DNA from 3 places in the Nonomuraea sp. NPDC052265 genome. Region 1 is predicted to be linked to each of the others. Evidence: riboswitches for the same ligand, from Rfam matches in the RefSeq annotation. Region 1 holds a riboswitch; each other region holds the start of a gene.

Evidence for each region. A riboswitch is a leader RNA that binds a small molecule or an ion and turns the genes downstream of it on or off. The one in region 1 is predicted to bind thiamine pyrophosphate.
Region 2: another riboswitch for thiamine pyrophosphate. It lies ahead of ACIHAD_RS10600 (FAD-dependent oxidoreductase); the one in region 1 lies ahead of ACIHAD_RS25360 (purine-cytosine permease family protein).
Region 3: another riboswitch for thiamine pyrophosphate. It lies ahead of thiC (phosphomethylpyrimidine synthase ThiC); the one in region 1 lies ahead of ACIHAD_RS25360 (purine-cytosine permease family protein).

Annotation. Positions count from the first base shown of each region.
Region 1 is NZ_JBIUBJ010000008.1:309,696-314,529, reverse strand. Features, by position in the region: gene ACIHAD_RS25380 (GPP34 family phosphoprotein) at 1-284, opposite strand, end outside; gene ACIHAD_RS25375 (TenA family protein) at 307-912, shown strand; gene ACIHAD_RS25370 (Fpg/Nei family DNA glycosylase) at 950-1,828, shown strand; gene ACIHAD_RS25365 (rhodanese-like domain-containing protein) at 1,855-2,178, shown strand; TPP riboswitch at 2,230-2,343, shown strand; gene ACIHAD_RS25360 (purine-cytosine permease family protein) at 2,334-3,677, shown strand; gene ACIHAD_RS25355 (methylated-DNA--[protein]-cysteine S-methyltransferase) at 3,663-4,235, opposite strand; gene ACIHAD_RS25350 (PAS domain S-box protein) at 4,331-4,834, shown strand, end outside.
Region 2 is NZ_JBIUBJ010000003.1:236,362-241,195, reverse strand. Features, by position in the region: gene ACIHAD_RS10610 (Rv2175c family DNA-binding protein) at 1-281, opposite strand, end outside; gene ACIHAD_RS10605 (NAD(P)/FAD-dependent oxidoreductase) at 312-1,481, opposite strand; TPP riboswitch at 1,534-1,650, shown strand; gene ACIHAD_RS10600 (FAD-dependent oxidoreductase) at 1,640-3,091, shown strand; gene thiS (sulfur carrier protein ThiS) at 3,088-3,288, shown strand; gene ACIHAD_RS10590 (thiazole synthase) at 3,281-4,036, shown strand; gene pknB (Stk1 family PASTA domain-containing Ser/Thr kinase) at 4,192-4,834, shown strand, end outside.
Region 3 is NZ_JBIUBJ010000001.1:348,166-352,999, reverse strand. Features, by position in the region: gene ACIHAD_RS01740 (universal stress protein) at 1-315, opposite strand, end outside; gene ACIHAD_RS01735 (hypothetical protein) at 318-668, opposite strand; gene ACIHAD_RS01730 (glycoside hydrolase N-terminal domain-containing protein) at 728-1,249, shown strand; gene ACIHAD_RS01725 (class I SAM-dependent methyltransferase) at 1,525-2,145, opposite strand; TPP riboswitch at 2,182-2,294, shown strand; gene thiC (phosphomethylpyrimidine synthase ThiC) at 2,287-3,765, shown strand; gene ACIHAD_RS01715 (SDR family oxidoreductase) at 3,803-4,654, opposite strand.

The DNA of each region.
Region 1 (4,834 bases):
CGCAGCTTGCCCGACTGCAACCGCTGCACCCACCACGCGGGCTTCCTGGCCTTGCCGTCCTCGGCCATGCGGGCGAGGGCCGCGTCGAGCTCCTCGTCGCCCAGCGGGGCCGGGTCCTTGACGGTCACCTTGTCGTCGGCCAGTTCCACGCGGCCCGCGGCGGCCAGCTCGGCGAGGATCGCGCCGCCGAGCGCGGGGTCGAGCTGGATGCCCCCGATGAGCTGCTTGCCTTCTTCCTCGCTGTAGGCCAGGAGGAGGAGTTCTTCGGCGATCGTCACGGTCATGCCTCGACACTAACCTCCCAGCATGAGCATTTCGGAAAGACTTCACGCGATCGGCCGTCCGTTGCTCCAGGCGCAGCTCGACCATCCCACGGTGGCCGGGATCGGGCGTGGCGACCTGCCGGAGCCGGTCTTCCGGTCCTGGCTGGAGCAGGACTACCTGTACCTGCTCGACTACGTGCGGGTGTTCTCCAAGCTGGCCTGGCAGGCGCCGGACGGGCATGTGGGGGATCTGGTCGACCTGGCGCACGCGACGTACCACGACGAGTTGCGCCTGCATCGGTCGTTGTCGGCGGAGTTCGGGGCAGACCTGGACAACGCGGTGAAGGGGCCGGCGTGTATGGCATACACCGCGTTCCTGTTGGAGTCGGCGGGGTCCTACGGGGAGGGGCTGGCCGCGCTTTATCCGTGCATGTGGGGATATTCGAGCCTTGGGAAGATTCTTGCGGAGAACCCGCCCGCCGAGCCGCGGTACCGGGCCTGGGTGGACACGTACGCCGATCCCGGGTTCGCGGCGCTGACCGTACGGATCGCGCAGATGATCGACGAGGCCGACGCCGACCCCGTACGGGCGGAGGCGCTGTTCGCCGAGGGCATGGCCCACGAACTCGCCTTCTGGGACGTGCCGTAGTCGCGTGCCGGTCCGGCGCGCGCCATACCCTGGTGGCATGCCGGAACTTCCCGAAGTGGAGTCGCTCACCCACTTCCTGCGCGAGCGGGCGGTCGGCCGTTCGATCGCGGGCGTGGACGTCGTCGCCTTCCAGGCGCTCAAGACGTTCGACCCGCCGGTCACCGCGCTCGGCGGGCTCACCGTCACGGGCGTGTCGAGGCACGGCAAGTTCCTCGACCTCGACTGCGACGGACTGCACCTGATCATCCACCTGGCCCGCGCCGGCTGGCTGCGCTGGCGTGACGACCTGTCCGGCGCGCGGCCGGTGCGTCCGGGCAAGGGGCCGCTGGCCGTACGCGTACGGCTGGCGCCCGACGACGACGGCCTGGCCCCCGGGTTCGAGCTCACCGAGGCCGGCACGCAGAAACGGCTGGCCGTCTACGTCACCGACAAGCCGGAGGACGTCCCGGGCGTCGCCGTCCTGGGCCCCGACCCGCTCGACGACTCCTTCACCGTCGAGGCGCTCAAGCGCATCGTGGGCGGCAACCGTACCCAGATCAAGGGCCTGCTGCGCGACCAGAAGGTGATCGCCGGCATCGGCAACGCCTACTCCGACGAGGTGCTGCACGCCGCCAGGATGTCACCGTTCAAGATCGCGGCGACACTGACCGACGCGCAGATCGCCGACCTGCACGAGGCCATCGTGACGACGTTGCGCGACGCCGTCGAGCGGGCGCACGGGCTGGCGGCCAAGGACCTCAAGGCCGAGAAGAAGTCCGGGCTGCGCGTGCACAACCGGGCGGGCCAGCCGTGCGACGTGTGCGGCGACACGATCCGCGAGGTGTCGTTCGCCGACTCCTCGCTCCAGTACTGCCCGACCTGCCAGACGGGCGGTAGGCCGCTGGCCGACCGGCGGATGTCGCGCCTGCTCAAGTAGGGTCCGGGGCGCGGGATGATGGACGCATGACCGTTCCAGAGATCGAGGCCACCGCCGTCCCCGACGACGCCTTCCTGCTCGACGTCCGCGAGCAGGACGAATGGCTCGCCGGCCATGCCCCCGAGGCCGTGCACATCCCCATGTCGCAGATCCAGGGCAGGGTCGAGGAGGTGCCCGCCGACCGCACGGTCTACGTGGTGTGCCGGGTGGGCGGCCGGTCGTTGCAGGTCGCGGCGTGGCTCAACCAGCTCGGGCGCGACGCCGTCAACGTGGGCGGCGGCATGCAGTCGTGGGAGTTCGCGCGCCGTCCGATGGTCAGCGAGACCGGGCAGCAGCCGTTCGTGGCCTGAATGCCCCGCTGTGGCGGTTCTGCCGCCATTGAGGCATGATGAGGGCGCCAACTGCATAGTCGCGGGAGCTCGGGGTGCCGGGCTGAGAGGGCAGCAACACAGCCGCTGCCGACCGCCTGAACCTGTCCGGGTAATGCCGGCGTAGGGAGTGTGCGATGACGCATGTCGTCGACGAAGTTCCGCTGACCCTTGACGGCGCGCCCCCCAAGACCCTCGGCGTCCTCGACCAGGGCGCGCTCTGGGCCAACCTCGGCGTCAGTCTCCTCGGCTTCTCCGGGGCGCTCATCCTGATCGACCCGCTGGGCGGCGCGCCGCTCAGTCTCGTGGCCGCGCTCACGGCCGCCGTGGTCGGCAGCCTCATCGGCACGGCCATGGTCGGCCTGTCGGCCATTCCCGGCACGCAGACCGGACGGCCGGCGATGGTGCTGCTGCGCGGGCTGTTCGGGGCGAAGATGTCGTACGTCCCGTCCGTGCTGAACATCGTGCAGATGCTCGGCTGGGGGGCCTTCGAGCTCTGGGTGATCGCCAAGGCCGCGAGCGCGATCTTCGGGAGCGTCCCGTACCAGGTGTGGGTGGTGGTGGCGGGGGTGCTGACCACCGCGCTCGCCGTCTGGCCGCTCGGGTCGATCAGGCTGCTGCGCCGGTACGTGACCGCGGGCGTGATCGTGTCGCTGATCTGGTTCACCGTGTCGTTCCTGGGCGAGGCGCCGACGTACACGGGCGGGTCGTGGACGGCCTTCGCCCCGGCCGTCGACTACGTGATCGCCCTGTCGGTGTCGTGGGTGCCGATGGCCGCCGACTTCGCCAGGCACTCGCGCTCCAGCCGGGCCGCCTTCACCGGCGTCGTCGGCGGCTACACCGTCGCCCAGGTGGCCTGCCTGGCCCTCGGCGTGTACGCGGTGGCCGTCGCGGGCGCGCAGGCGGTCGCGGCCGACGGCATGGTCGTGTTCCAGCCGTTCGTCGCGGCGCCGCTGGGCGCGCTGTTCTTCGGCATCCTGGTGCTGCGCGAGACCGACCAGTCCTTCGCCAACGTCTACTCCACCACCGTCTCGCTCCAGAACCTGATGCCGAACGTGGACCGGCGGGTCGTCTCGACCGCGATCGGCGTGCTCACCACCGCGATCGCCCTGGTCGTGGACGTCACCTCCTACGGCGCCTTCCTCGGGGTGATCGGCGCGGTGTTCGTGCCGATGTTCGCGGTGCTGGCCGTCGACTACTTCGTGCTCGGCGGCGCCGCCCGGTGGAACACCGCCGAGGACGCGCCCTCGCGCTGGCTGATGCTGCTGCCGTGGGCGCTCGGCTTCGCCGCCTACTGGTTCACCACCTCGACGCCCACGGTCGCCGGTTGGGACGATTTCTGGGCGGGCGCCCGTGACGCGGTCGGCTTCACGCGGGAGACGTGGATGAACGGCGCGCTCGGCGGCGCGCTGGTCGCCGCCCTGGTGACGCTGCTCATCGGCGGGCTCACCCGGGGCCTGCGCCGGTCAGAGGCCCGCTGAGACGCGGCGCTCGACGTTGAGCAGGTGCTGCTTGGCGGCCACGCCTCCGGCGTAGTCGCCGAGCTCGCCGCCCTCGCGGACCACCCGATGACAGGGCACGATCACGCACACCGGGTTGGCGCCGACCGCGTTGCCGACCGCGCGCAGCGCGCGCGGCCGTCCGATGCTCGCGCCGATCTCCTCGTACGTCGTGGTCGTGCCGTAAGGGACGGCCATGGTCTTCTGCAGCACGGTACGGGCGAACGATGTGGCCAGCGCGAGGTCGACCGGCGTGGCGAACGTGCGCAGGCGCCCGGAGAAGTACGCGTCGAGCTCCCGGCGCACCGGGTCGAGGCGGCGGGCGTCGGGCCCGATGAACGTGCCGACCTCCTTGGCCACCCGCTCGTACACGGTGTTCTCGGCCTCGAAACTGCAGGCCGCGATGCCTTTGCCGGTCACCGCCAGGACCAGCCTGCCCACGGCGCCGTCGTAGGTGCCGAACGCGATGTCAGGCGGCCCCTCGCCCCTGTAGGTGCTGGAGGTCACTCTCAGCAGGGCATCGAGGTCGCTGCTCGACATGCCTCTCACCCGTTTCAGCCACCGGAATCTTCGTGAGCGCAGCGTATCGGACGGATCGCCCGTCAGACCCACCACGCCACGTGCACTATGGAGGTGTGGGGTACGCATGGGTCGGTAGTGACGAGGAGATCGCTCGTGCCGTGCTCGCCGGTTCCCCCAACGCCGTGGTGGCGCTCGACCGCGACCAGAGCGTGCTGGTCTGGAACGCGGCGGCCGAGCAGCTGTTCGGCTGGACCGCCGCCGAGATGCTGGGGCGCCGGGCCCCGATCGTCCCCGACGAGCTGACCGCCGAGCACAACGCGGTGCTGGAGCGCGTACGGACCGGAGGGCAGGTGTCGGTCCGCACCAAGCGCGTCCACAAGGACGGCAGCGCGCTCGACCTGCGGGTGGACATCAACGCCCTGCGCATGGGCAACTCCGTGGTCGGCTACGTCTGCGTCCACCACCTCGCCCGCGCCGACGAGGCGGCCGGGCTGCGCATGGAACGCCGGGCCAGGCTGGTGCGCCGGCTCACCGACGTGGTCGCCGACATCAACTCCGAGCTGGAGCTGCCGGCCGTGCTCGACCGGATCTCGGCCAGCCTCACCGAGCTGACGGGC
Region 2 (4,834 bases), on a different contig from region 1:
GTGAAGAGCCAGCGCAGCGACTCGACGTCGTCGTAGCCGGCGTCCAGCAACACGGTCAGTGTGCCGGGCAGGCCCTTCATCACGTCCTTCCCGTCGAGGAACACCGCGGGCACCTGTGGCCCGCCGCCGCCGCGGCGTACGCCGAGCAGCTTGTGGTCCTTGAGGAGTTGCTTGGCCCGCCCGATCGAGAGGTCGAGGCGTGAGGCCACTTCGGGGAGAGTGAGCCACTCGTCGACGAGCTGGTCGGTCTCCCGGTCGATCTGTGCAACAGAAAGCGTCACGAAACCACAACTACCACATGCCGTCCTTGCTCAAACAACACAATCCCGTAGGGGGACCTCTGGATCTACCAGGCGTTCTGTGTCGAGGCGATGACCGCCTTCGATGATCCTACGGCCCTGCACGTAGTCCCGGGGCCGGTCGACGGCGAGCACCGCGGCGAGGGTGTCGCCGGACGTCAGCCAGACGGCCGACCACTTGCCCTCCGGCTCGCCGCGGTAGAGCAGGCGGTCGCCGGACGGGTGGTGGCCGATGTACTGGACCATGTGGCCGAACTGCTCGGACCAGAAGTAGGGCGCCGGGTCGTAGACGGCCTCCTCGCCCAGCAGGGTGGCGGCGGCGACCTCGGGCGAGCCGAGCGCGGTGTCCCAGTGCTCGACGCGGAGCCTGGTGCCGTAGCGGCGCGACCACCAGGCGGCGCAGTCGCCCGCGGCGACCACGCCCGGCATGGACGTGCGCAGGTGCTCGTCGGTGACGACGCCGTTGTGCAGGTCGATGTCGGAGCCGGCCAGCCATTCGACGGCCGGGCGCACGCCGATGCCGGTGACGACCACGTGGGCCTGGACGAACTCGCCGCCCACCAGCCGTACGCCGCCCTCGTCCACCTCGTCGACCATGGTGTTCAGGCGCAGGTCGATGCCCTCGTACCAGTGTCGCGTGCGGGCGCCGATCTCCGGGCCCACGGCGTTGGCCAGCGGGGTGGGACCGGCCTCGATCACGGTCACCGCGCAGCCGGCCCTGCGGGCGGCGGTGGCGACCTCGGCGCCGATCCAGCCCGCGCCGATGATCGCCACGTGGGCCCCGGCCACGAGCCCGGCGCGCAGCTCGTGGGCGTCGTCGAGGGTGCGCAGGACGTGCTGGGGGCCGTCGCCGGGCACGGTGATCGGCTCGGCGCCGGTGGCGATCACGAGGCCGTCGTAGCCGAGCTCGCCCTCGGTCGTCTCCAGGACGCCCTCGCGCAGGGCCTTGGCGGTCACGCCGGGCCAGAAGTCGATCTCCAGCGCGTCGAGGTCGGCCTCCAGGAAGCTGGAGTCGGCGGCGCCGGACAGGACGGCCTTGGACAGCGGCGGGCGGTCGTAGGGCCGATGGCGCTCCTGGCCGATCAGCGTGATCCGTCCGGTGAAGCCGCGTCCGCGCAGCGCCTCGGCGCTGCGCAGCCCGGCCAGGCCCGCTCCCACCACTACGACATGGTTCACGTTCATGACCATAACGGGGGCGGTGCCGGCACGTCGCACCGAGGCCGTAGGCTGGGAGCGCAAGACGCGCGGGAGTCCGGCCGTCACCGGGCTGAGAGGAAGGCTTGAGCGGGCCTTCGACCGCAAGACACCTGATCCGGATCATGCCGGCGAAGGGAGCGCGGATGAATGTGATCGTGGGCGGCGGGGTCGTCGGGTTGTCGATCGCCTGGCGGCTGGCCCGTGCGGGGCTGCCCGTCACGGTGGTCGACCCGGCCCCGGGGCGCGGGGCGTCCTACGCGGCGGCCGGGATGCTCGCCCCCGTCAGCGAGGTCGCCTACACCGAGGAGCCGCTGCTGCGGCTGGGGGCCGCGTCGCTGCGCCGGTGGCCGTCCTTCGCCGCCGAGCTGGCCGCCGACGCGGGGCTCGACGGCGGGTTCGGCACGGGTCTCGACAGCGGGTCCGGCGCGGGTCCCGGCGGGTTCGGCGTGCGTCCCGGTGGCGGGTTCGGGCGGGTGTCCGGGGGTGCGGGGCCGATGGAGGCCGCCCGTCGCGGGCTCGACCTGCGCGCCGACGGCACGCTCGACGTCGCCTTCGGGGCCGACGACCTGGCGGCGCTCGACGACCTGGCGGCGTTCATGGACAAGCTGGGGTTGCGGGTCGAGCGGCTGACCGGGCGCGAATGCCGCCGTCTGGAGCCCATGCTGGCCCCTTCGGTGCGCGGCGGGCTGCTGGCCCCCGGTGACGCCTGGGTGGACCCGCGCCGCGTCACGGCGGCGCTGCTGGCCGCGCTCGACCGGCTGGGCGTGCCCCTGGTACGGGCGCGGGTCGCCGGGCTGCTGCGCGACGGCGACACCGCGTCAGGGACAGGGGCGGGGGCCGAAGCCAGGGCCGACACCGTGACCGACAGCGTGATGGGCCCCGCGACGGGTGCTGTGGTGGGTGTGCGCCTAGATCCCGATCCCGGTCAGCCTGACGCCGCCGTGCGGGAGATCGCGGCCGAGCGGGTGGTGCTGGCCGCGGGGGCGTGGAGCGGGGAGCTGGCCGGGGTGCCCGTCCGGCCGGTCAAGGGGCAGATCATGCGGTTGCGCTCGCCGCAGCCGCTGCTCGGGCGGTGCGTACGCGGGACGGTGCACGGCGCGCCCGTCTACCTCGTCCCCAGGGGCGACGGTGAGCTGGTGCTCGGGGCCACGCAGGAGGAACTGGGGTTCGACACCCGGGTGACCGCGGGCGGGCTCCACGAGCTGCTGCGGGACGCCAGGGAGCTGGTCCCGGGGATCACCGAGCTGGAGGTCGCCGACGTGGTCGCCGGGCTGCGGCCGGGCACCCCCGACAATCTGCCGATCATCGGGGCGGGCGAGGTTCCCGGGCTGGTGCTGGCCACCGGCCACCATCGGGGCGGGGTCCTGCTGGCCCCCCTCACGGCGGCCCTGATCACAGCGGCCTTGACGACACCGGCCGTGGCGACACCAACCCTGCCGACACCGACCGACGCGACACCGACCGGCGCGACACCGACCGTGGTGACGGCGTCCCCGGGGGCGGCGGGGTCGGTGCCGGGGGCGGGGATTCTGACGGGTGAGGAGGGCGAGCTGGCTGTGCTGTGCTCGCCCGCGAGATTTCGGGATATTTCATGATTGTGACGATCAACGGCGCCGCACACGAGGTGGCCGACGGCACCACCGTGGCCCAGGCCGTACGAACGCTGACCACGGCCACCACCGGAGTGGCGGTGGCCGTGAACGACGAGGTGGTCACGCGCAGCTCGTGGGAGACGACGGCGCTCGGCGACCGCGACCGCGTCGAGGTCCTGACGGCGGTGCAGGGTGGATGAGCTGATCATCGCCGGGGAGAAGTTCTCCTCCCGGCTCATCATGGGCACCGGCGGCGCGCCCTCCCTGGAGGTGCTCGACCAGGCGCTGGTCGCCTCGGGAACCGAGCTGACCACGGTGGCCATGCGGCGGCTCGACCCGGGCGCCCGCGGCTCGGTCCTCGACGTGCTGCGCCGCCGCGACATCAAGGTGCTGCCCAACACCGCGGGCTGCTTCACCGCGGGCGAGGCCGTGCTGACGGCCCGGCTGGCCCGCGAGGCCCTGGGGACGAACTGGGTCAAGCTCGAGGTCATCTCCGACGAGCGCACGCTGCTGCCCGACCCGATCGAGACGTTCGACGCGGCCGAGCGGCTGGTGGCCGACGGGTTCGTGGTGCTGCCGTACATCGGCGACGACCCGGCGCTGGCGCGGCGGCTGGAGCAGGCCGGCTGCGCGGCCGTGATGCCCCTGGGAGCGCCGATCGGGTCGGGCCTCGGCATCAGGAACCCGCACAACATCGAGCTCATCGTGGAGGCCGCCGCGGTGCCGGTGATCCTCGACGCGGGCATCGGCACGGCCAGCGACGCCGCCCTGGCGATGGAGCTGGGCTGCGACGCGGTGCTGCTGGCCACGGCGGTCACCCGCGCGCAGCGGCCCGAGCTCATGGCCTCGGCGATGAGGGCGGCCGTGGCGGCGGGACGCCAGGCGCGGCAGGCGGGCAGGATCCCGCGCCGGCGCTACGCGGAGGCGTCCTCACCGACGACCCCCTAGGATCCGCCCCGAGATCCCCCGTAAGATCCATCGGAGGGCTCGGCTCGCGCCGGGTCCTCCCCCCGGTCGGGGCCGCTCTCCTGAGAACGTCTCCGCATCGGTTTCGGGCGCGCGGGCCCTGCCGGTGCCAAAACGCCCGTAAACTCTGGGGGGTGGTGGATAAGACGACTGCGGACCCCCTGGTCGGGCGGCTTCTCGATGGGCGCTACCGCATCGAGAGCCGAATCGCCCGGGGCGGTATGGCGACCGTCTACCTGGCGCTCGACGTCCGGCTGGACCGCACTGTCGCGCTGAAGGTCATGCACAGCTCGCTCGCCGAGGACCCGGCCTTCGTCCGCAGGTTCATCGGCGAGGCCAAGTCGGTCGCCAGCCTGTCCCACCCCAACGTGGTGCACGTCTTCGACCAGGGCACCGACACCGACGTCGTCTACCTGTCGATGGAGTACGTGCCGGGCCGGACGCTGCGCGACATCCTGCGCGAGCGCGGCAGGCTGCCCGCCCGCGAGGCGCTGGAGATCATGATCCCGGTGCTCGCCGCCCTGGGCGCGGCCCACCAGGCCGGGATGGTCCACCGCGACGTGAAGCCCGAGAACGTGCTGATGACCGACGACGGCCGGGTCAAGGTCGTCGACTTCGGGCTGGCCAGGGCCATCGAGGCGACCAACCAGACCCGTACCGGCGTGATGATCGGCACGATCGGCTACATGTCGCCCGAGCAGGTCACCACCGGCGGCGCCGACGTGCGCAGCGACGTCTACGCCGCGGGCATCATGCTGTTCGAGCTGGTGACCGGGCAGC
Region 3 (4,834 bases), on a different contig from region 1:
GCGACTGCCGACGACGAGCAGTTCGGCCTGCTCGGCGGTCTTGATGAGCGCGGCGCGGGGATCGCCGGGCACGAGCTCCGTGGTCACCTCGGCGCCCTGCTCGCGGGCGTGCCGCTCGGCGGCCGCGAGCACCTCCTGGGCGCCGTCGCGCATCCACTTGCCCACCTCCGCGTACCGGCCGGAGATCGGGTGGCAGACCCAGTCGGGCACCACGTGGGCCACGGTCAGCGACACCCCGCGCAGCACTGCCTCCTTGGCGGCCCAGTCGACGGACAGCAGTCCGGTCGGCGAGCCGTCGACTCCTGAGACGATCATGGTCAGGCCACGTAACATTCCACTTCGGCGCGGCGGTAGGCCAAGCCCTGTCTGGTGGACTCTTCGATGCACGCGCGCTCGGTCTTGCTGAGGAGCAGTTCGCCGCAGACCGTCACGCCGGAGTACGTCCGGCAGTCGAGTGAACGGTTGCGCCGGCCGATGCGGTAGTTCTCCTTGACCGCCTGCCTGCACTTGTCGCGCAGGGTCTGCGTGTCGGCGTAGCGGCACTGGGCGGTCAGCGTCCGGTATTGCTGCTTGCTCACTTCCTGCTGCTCGATGCCGTCCCCAGAGGCGGCAGCCGGTCCGATCGTGGTCAGAGCCACGATCGCGGCCACAGCGGCGATCTTCATCATAGTTCCCCTGAGGGGGTCCGTACCGCCAGGGGCGATCGTCAAACCTTGGGCTGATCGCCATGCTGACGCTCCGGTACGACGAGCCCGCCCCCGACTGGGAAGGACACGTCCTTCCGATCGGCAACGGAGCGCTCGGCGCGTGCGTGTTCGGGAACCTCGGGACCGAGCGCGTCCAGCTCAACGAGAAGTCGTTGTGGACCGGCGGTCCGGGCAGCGCGGAGCCCGGCTACCGGCGCACGCTCGACCTGGAGACGGCGGTGGCCGCCGTGACGTACGAGGACGCCGACGGCATGCCGTTGACCAGGGAATATTTCGCCTCGCACCCGGCGGGCGTCATCGTCGGAAGGCTGACCGCGGGGCCCTCGGGACGGGTGGGGTTCACGTTGCGGTTCGGCACCGCGCACCCCGGCGGGGAGGATGTGACCGCCGAGGCGGGGCGGCTGCGCGTCCGGGGCGTGCTGACCGACAACGGCCTGGTGTGCGAGGGCCAGGTCCAGGTGCTGACCGAGGGCGGCACCCGTACGGACGAGGGCGACCGCGTCGTCGTGACCGGCGCCGAGAGCGCGGTGTTCGTGTTCTAGGCGGCCACCGATCACGCGCCCGTCCACCCCGGCTACCGGGGCCCGTACCCGGCGGCGCGGGTCACGGCGGCCGTGGACGCGGCGGCGCGCCGGCCGCACGAGGAGCTGCGGGCCGAGCACGAGGCCGACCACGGGCCCTGTTCGGCCGGGTACGCCTCGACCTCGGCCAGGTCATGCCCGATGGGCGGACGGCCTCCCGGTCGAGGTCAGGCTGTCGTCGGCGCGCGGCGGGGCCGCCCGGCTGCGCGGCCCCGGGTTCGCGCTCGACCTGGAGACTAGGGCGGGGGAGCGTTACGCGCTGTCGCCAGCACGCTGAACCACGTGCGGTGGGTGACGCTCGACTCGTGCCAGGCGACCGCGAACCCGGCCGCGTCCAGCGCCGCGAGCAGGTCGCCGGCGTCGCGGTTGACGAACCAGCGCTCGTACTCGGTCCGGTACGGCACCGGCTCCCACCCCTCGCGGTCGCCCAGAGCGGTGGTCAGCGCGAGCACCCCGCCCGGGCGCAGCGTCGCGTGCCAGGCCCGCAGCGTCGGCACGGTCTGCTCGGACGGCACGTGCACGAGGGCCGCGGCCGACCAGACGCCGTCCAGGGACGCGGGCGCCAGCGGCGGGTGCCGTAGATCGCCCAGAACGATGGGAACGCCTCGCCCGGCGGCGAGCCTGGCCATCCCGATCGACAGGTCCACGCCCACGGTGGACAGGCCGCGTCCGGTGAACCAGGCCGACTCGCGCCCCGGGCCGCATCCCAGGTCGGCGACCGTGGCTCCGGCGGGCAGGGATGTGGCGAACCGCTCCCGGAAGGCCGCGAACGCGGGTAGAGGGTCGGTGAACTGCTCGTCGAACTGGTCGGCGATGTGGTTGTAGGTGGCTGTCGTGTGCGCAATGGGATCAGACATCCTCTTGATCCTGCCACGCGCGGAGTTATGATCGCGGTTGACCAACGCGGGAGCCCGGTGCGGACCGGGCTGAGAGGACGGCTGTCAGCCGCCGACCGCCAGAACCTGCTCCGGATAATGCCGGCGAAGGGAGTTTGCGCGATGAGCGACGCGCGCTTTTCCAAGATCCACATCGGTGACCTCCAGGTGCCCATGCGCGAGGTCAGGCTGTCGAACGGCACGTCGGTGCGGCTCTACGACACATCCGGGCCGTCGCGTACCGACCGCTCGGCGTGGGGGTCGCCGGTCACCCAGCTCGGCGCCGCGCGGCGCGGGGTGATCACCAAGGAGATGGAGTTCGTGGCCGTCCGGGAGGGCATGACCCCCGAGTTCGTACGGCAGGAGGTCGCGGCGGGCCGGGCGGTCATCCCCGCGAACGTCAACCATCCCGAGTCCGAGCCGATGGCGATCGGCAGGAACTTCCTCGTCAAGATCAACGCCAACATCGGCAACTCGGCCGTCACCTCCTCGGTCGAGGAGGAGGTCGAGAAGATGACCTGGGCCACCCGCTGGGGGGCCGACACCGTCATGGACCTGTCCACCGGGCCGAACATCCACGACACCCGCGAGCAGATCATCCGCAGCTCGCCCGTGCCGGTCGGGACCGTGCCGATCTACCAGGCGCTGGAGAAGGTGGGCGGGCGTCCGGAGGCGTTGTCGTGGGAGGTCTACCGCGACACGCTGATCGAGCAGTGCGAGCAGGGCGTCGACTACGTGACGGTGCACGCGGGCGTGCGGCTGGCGTACGTGCCGCTGACCGTCCGGCGCAGGACCGGGATCGTCTCGCGCGGCGGGTCGATCATGGCCGCCTGGTGCCTGGCCCACCACCGCGAGAGCTTCCTGTACGAGCACTTCGACGAGATGTGCGCCCTGCTGGCCCGCTACGACGTGACGTTCTCGCTGGGCGACGGGCTGCGCCCGGGATCGATCGCGGACGCCAACGACGAGGCCCAGTTCGCCGAGCTGCGCACGCTGGGCGAACTGACCAAGGTCGCGCACGCGCACGACGTGCAGGTGATGATCGAGGGTCCCGGCCACGTGCCCATGCACAAGATCAAGGAGAACGTCGACCTGCAGCGCGAGCTCTGCGACGACGTGCCGTTCTACACCCTCGGCCCGCTCGTCACCGACATCGCCCCCGGCTACGACCACATCACCTCGGGCATCGGCGCCGCCATGATCGCCTGGTACGGCACCGCCATGCTCTGCTACGTCACCCCCAAGGAGCACTTGGGCCTGCCGAACCGGGACGACGTCAAGACCGGCGTGATCACGTACAAGATCGCGGCGCACGCGGCGGACCTGGCCAAGGGCCACCCGCAGGCCCAGGCGTGGGACGACGCGCTCTCCGACGCCCGGTTCGAGTTCCGCTGGGAGGACCAGTTCGACCTCTCGCTCGACCCGGACACCGCCCGCGCCTTCCACGACGAGACCCTGCCCGCCGCGCCCGCCAAGACCGCGCACTTCTGCTCGATGTGCGGCCCGAAGTTCTGCTCGATGAAGCTCAGCCACGAGGTACGGGCGGGCATGGCCGGCAAGGCGGCCGAGTTCACCCGCAAGGGCGGCACGATCTACCTGTAGCCCGCCGCGGCGACCGGCTACCTGTAGCCCGCCGCGGTCAGCCGGGCAGCGTCTCGCCGCCGATCGGGGCCAGCACCTCGCCCGTGTAGTACGAGGACAGCCGGTCGGCGGCGAAGAACACGTACGAAGGGGCGATCTCGTCGGGGTCGGCGGCCCGCTTCATGGGCACCTGCGCGCCGAACTTCTCCACCTTCTCCTCCGGCATCGTGGCCGGGATCAGCGGCGTCCAGACCGGGCCGGGGGCGACGGCGTTGATCCTGATGCCGCGCTCGACCAGGTTCTGGGCCATGGAGTAGGTGAAGGCGTTGATCGCGCCCTTCGTCGCGGCGTAGTCGATGAGGTTCCTGTTGCCGCGCAGGCCGTTGATCGAGGAGGTGTTCACGATCGCGCCGCCCTCCCGCAGGTGCGGCAGCGCGGCCTTGGTGACGCGGTAGTAGCTGTGGATGTTGACCGCGAACGTGTGCTCCCACTGCTCGTCCGGCAGCTGCTCCAGCGAGTCGACCGGTGCCTGGTAGGCCACGTTGTTGACCAGCACGTCGAGGCCGCCCAGCTCGGCGACGGCCTGCTCCACGACCGCCACGCAGTGGTCGCGGTCGCCCAGGTCGCCGGGCAGCAGCACGCAGCGCCGCCCCTCCCGCTCGACCAGCCCGCGGGTGTGGTTGGCGTCGTCGTGCTCGTCGAGGTAGGCGATGGCGACGTCCGCGCCCTCCTTGGCGAACGCGACCGCCACCGCCCGGCCGATGCCCGAGTCACCGCCGGTGATCAGCGCCTTCTTGCCCGCCAGCAGGTCCCTGCCCTCGTAGCCGCGCATCTCGTCGCGCGGCTCGGGGGACATCTCGCTCGTACGGCCCGGGTACGGCTGGCTCTGCGGTGGTGGTGTCTCTGACATGTCCGGCGATCTTCCCTCGGCGGGGTATCGGTAACGTCATGCCTTGCCCAGATCAGTCCTTTCTGAAGAGCTGTACCTCCTTCCACACCCTTTTGTGCTCGACCAGCCTGGTGTCGAAGACCTTCGTCCCGGCCTCCTGGGCGTACGTGGCCAGTTCGCCGCTCTTGGCGCGCTTGAGGA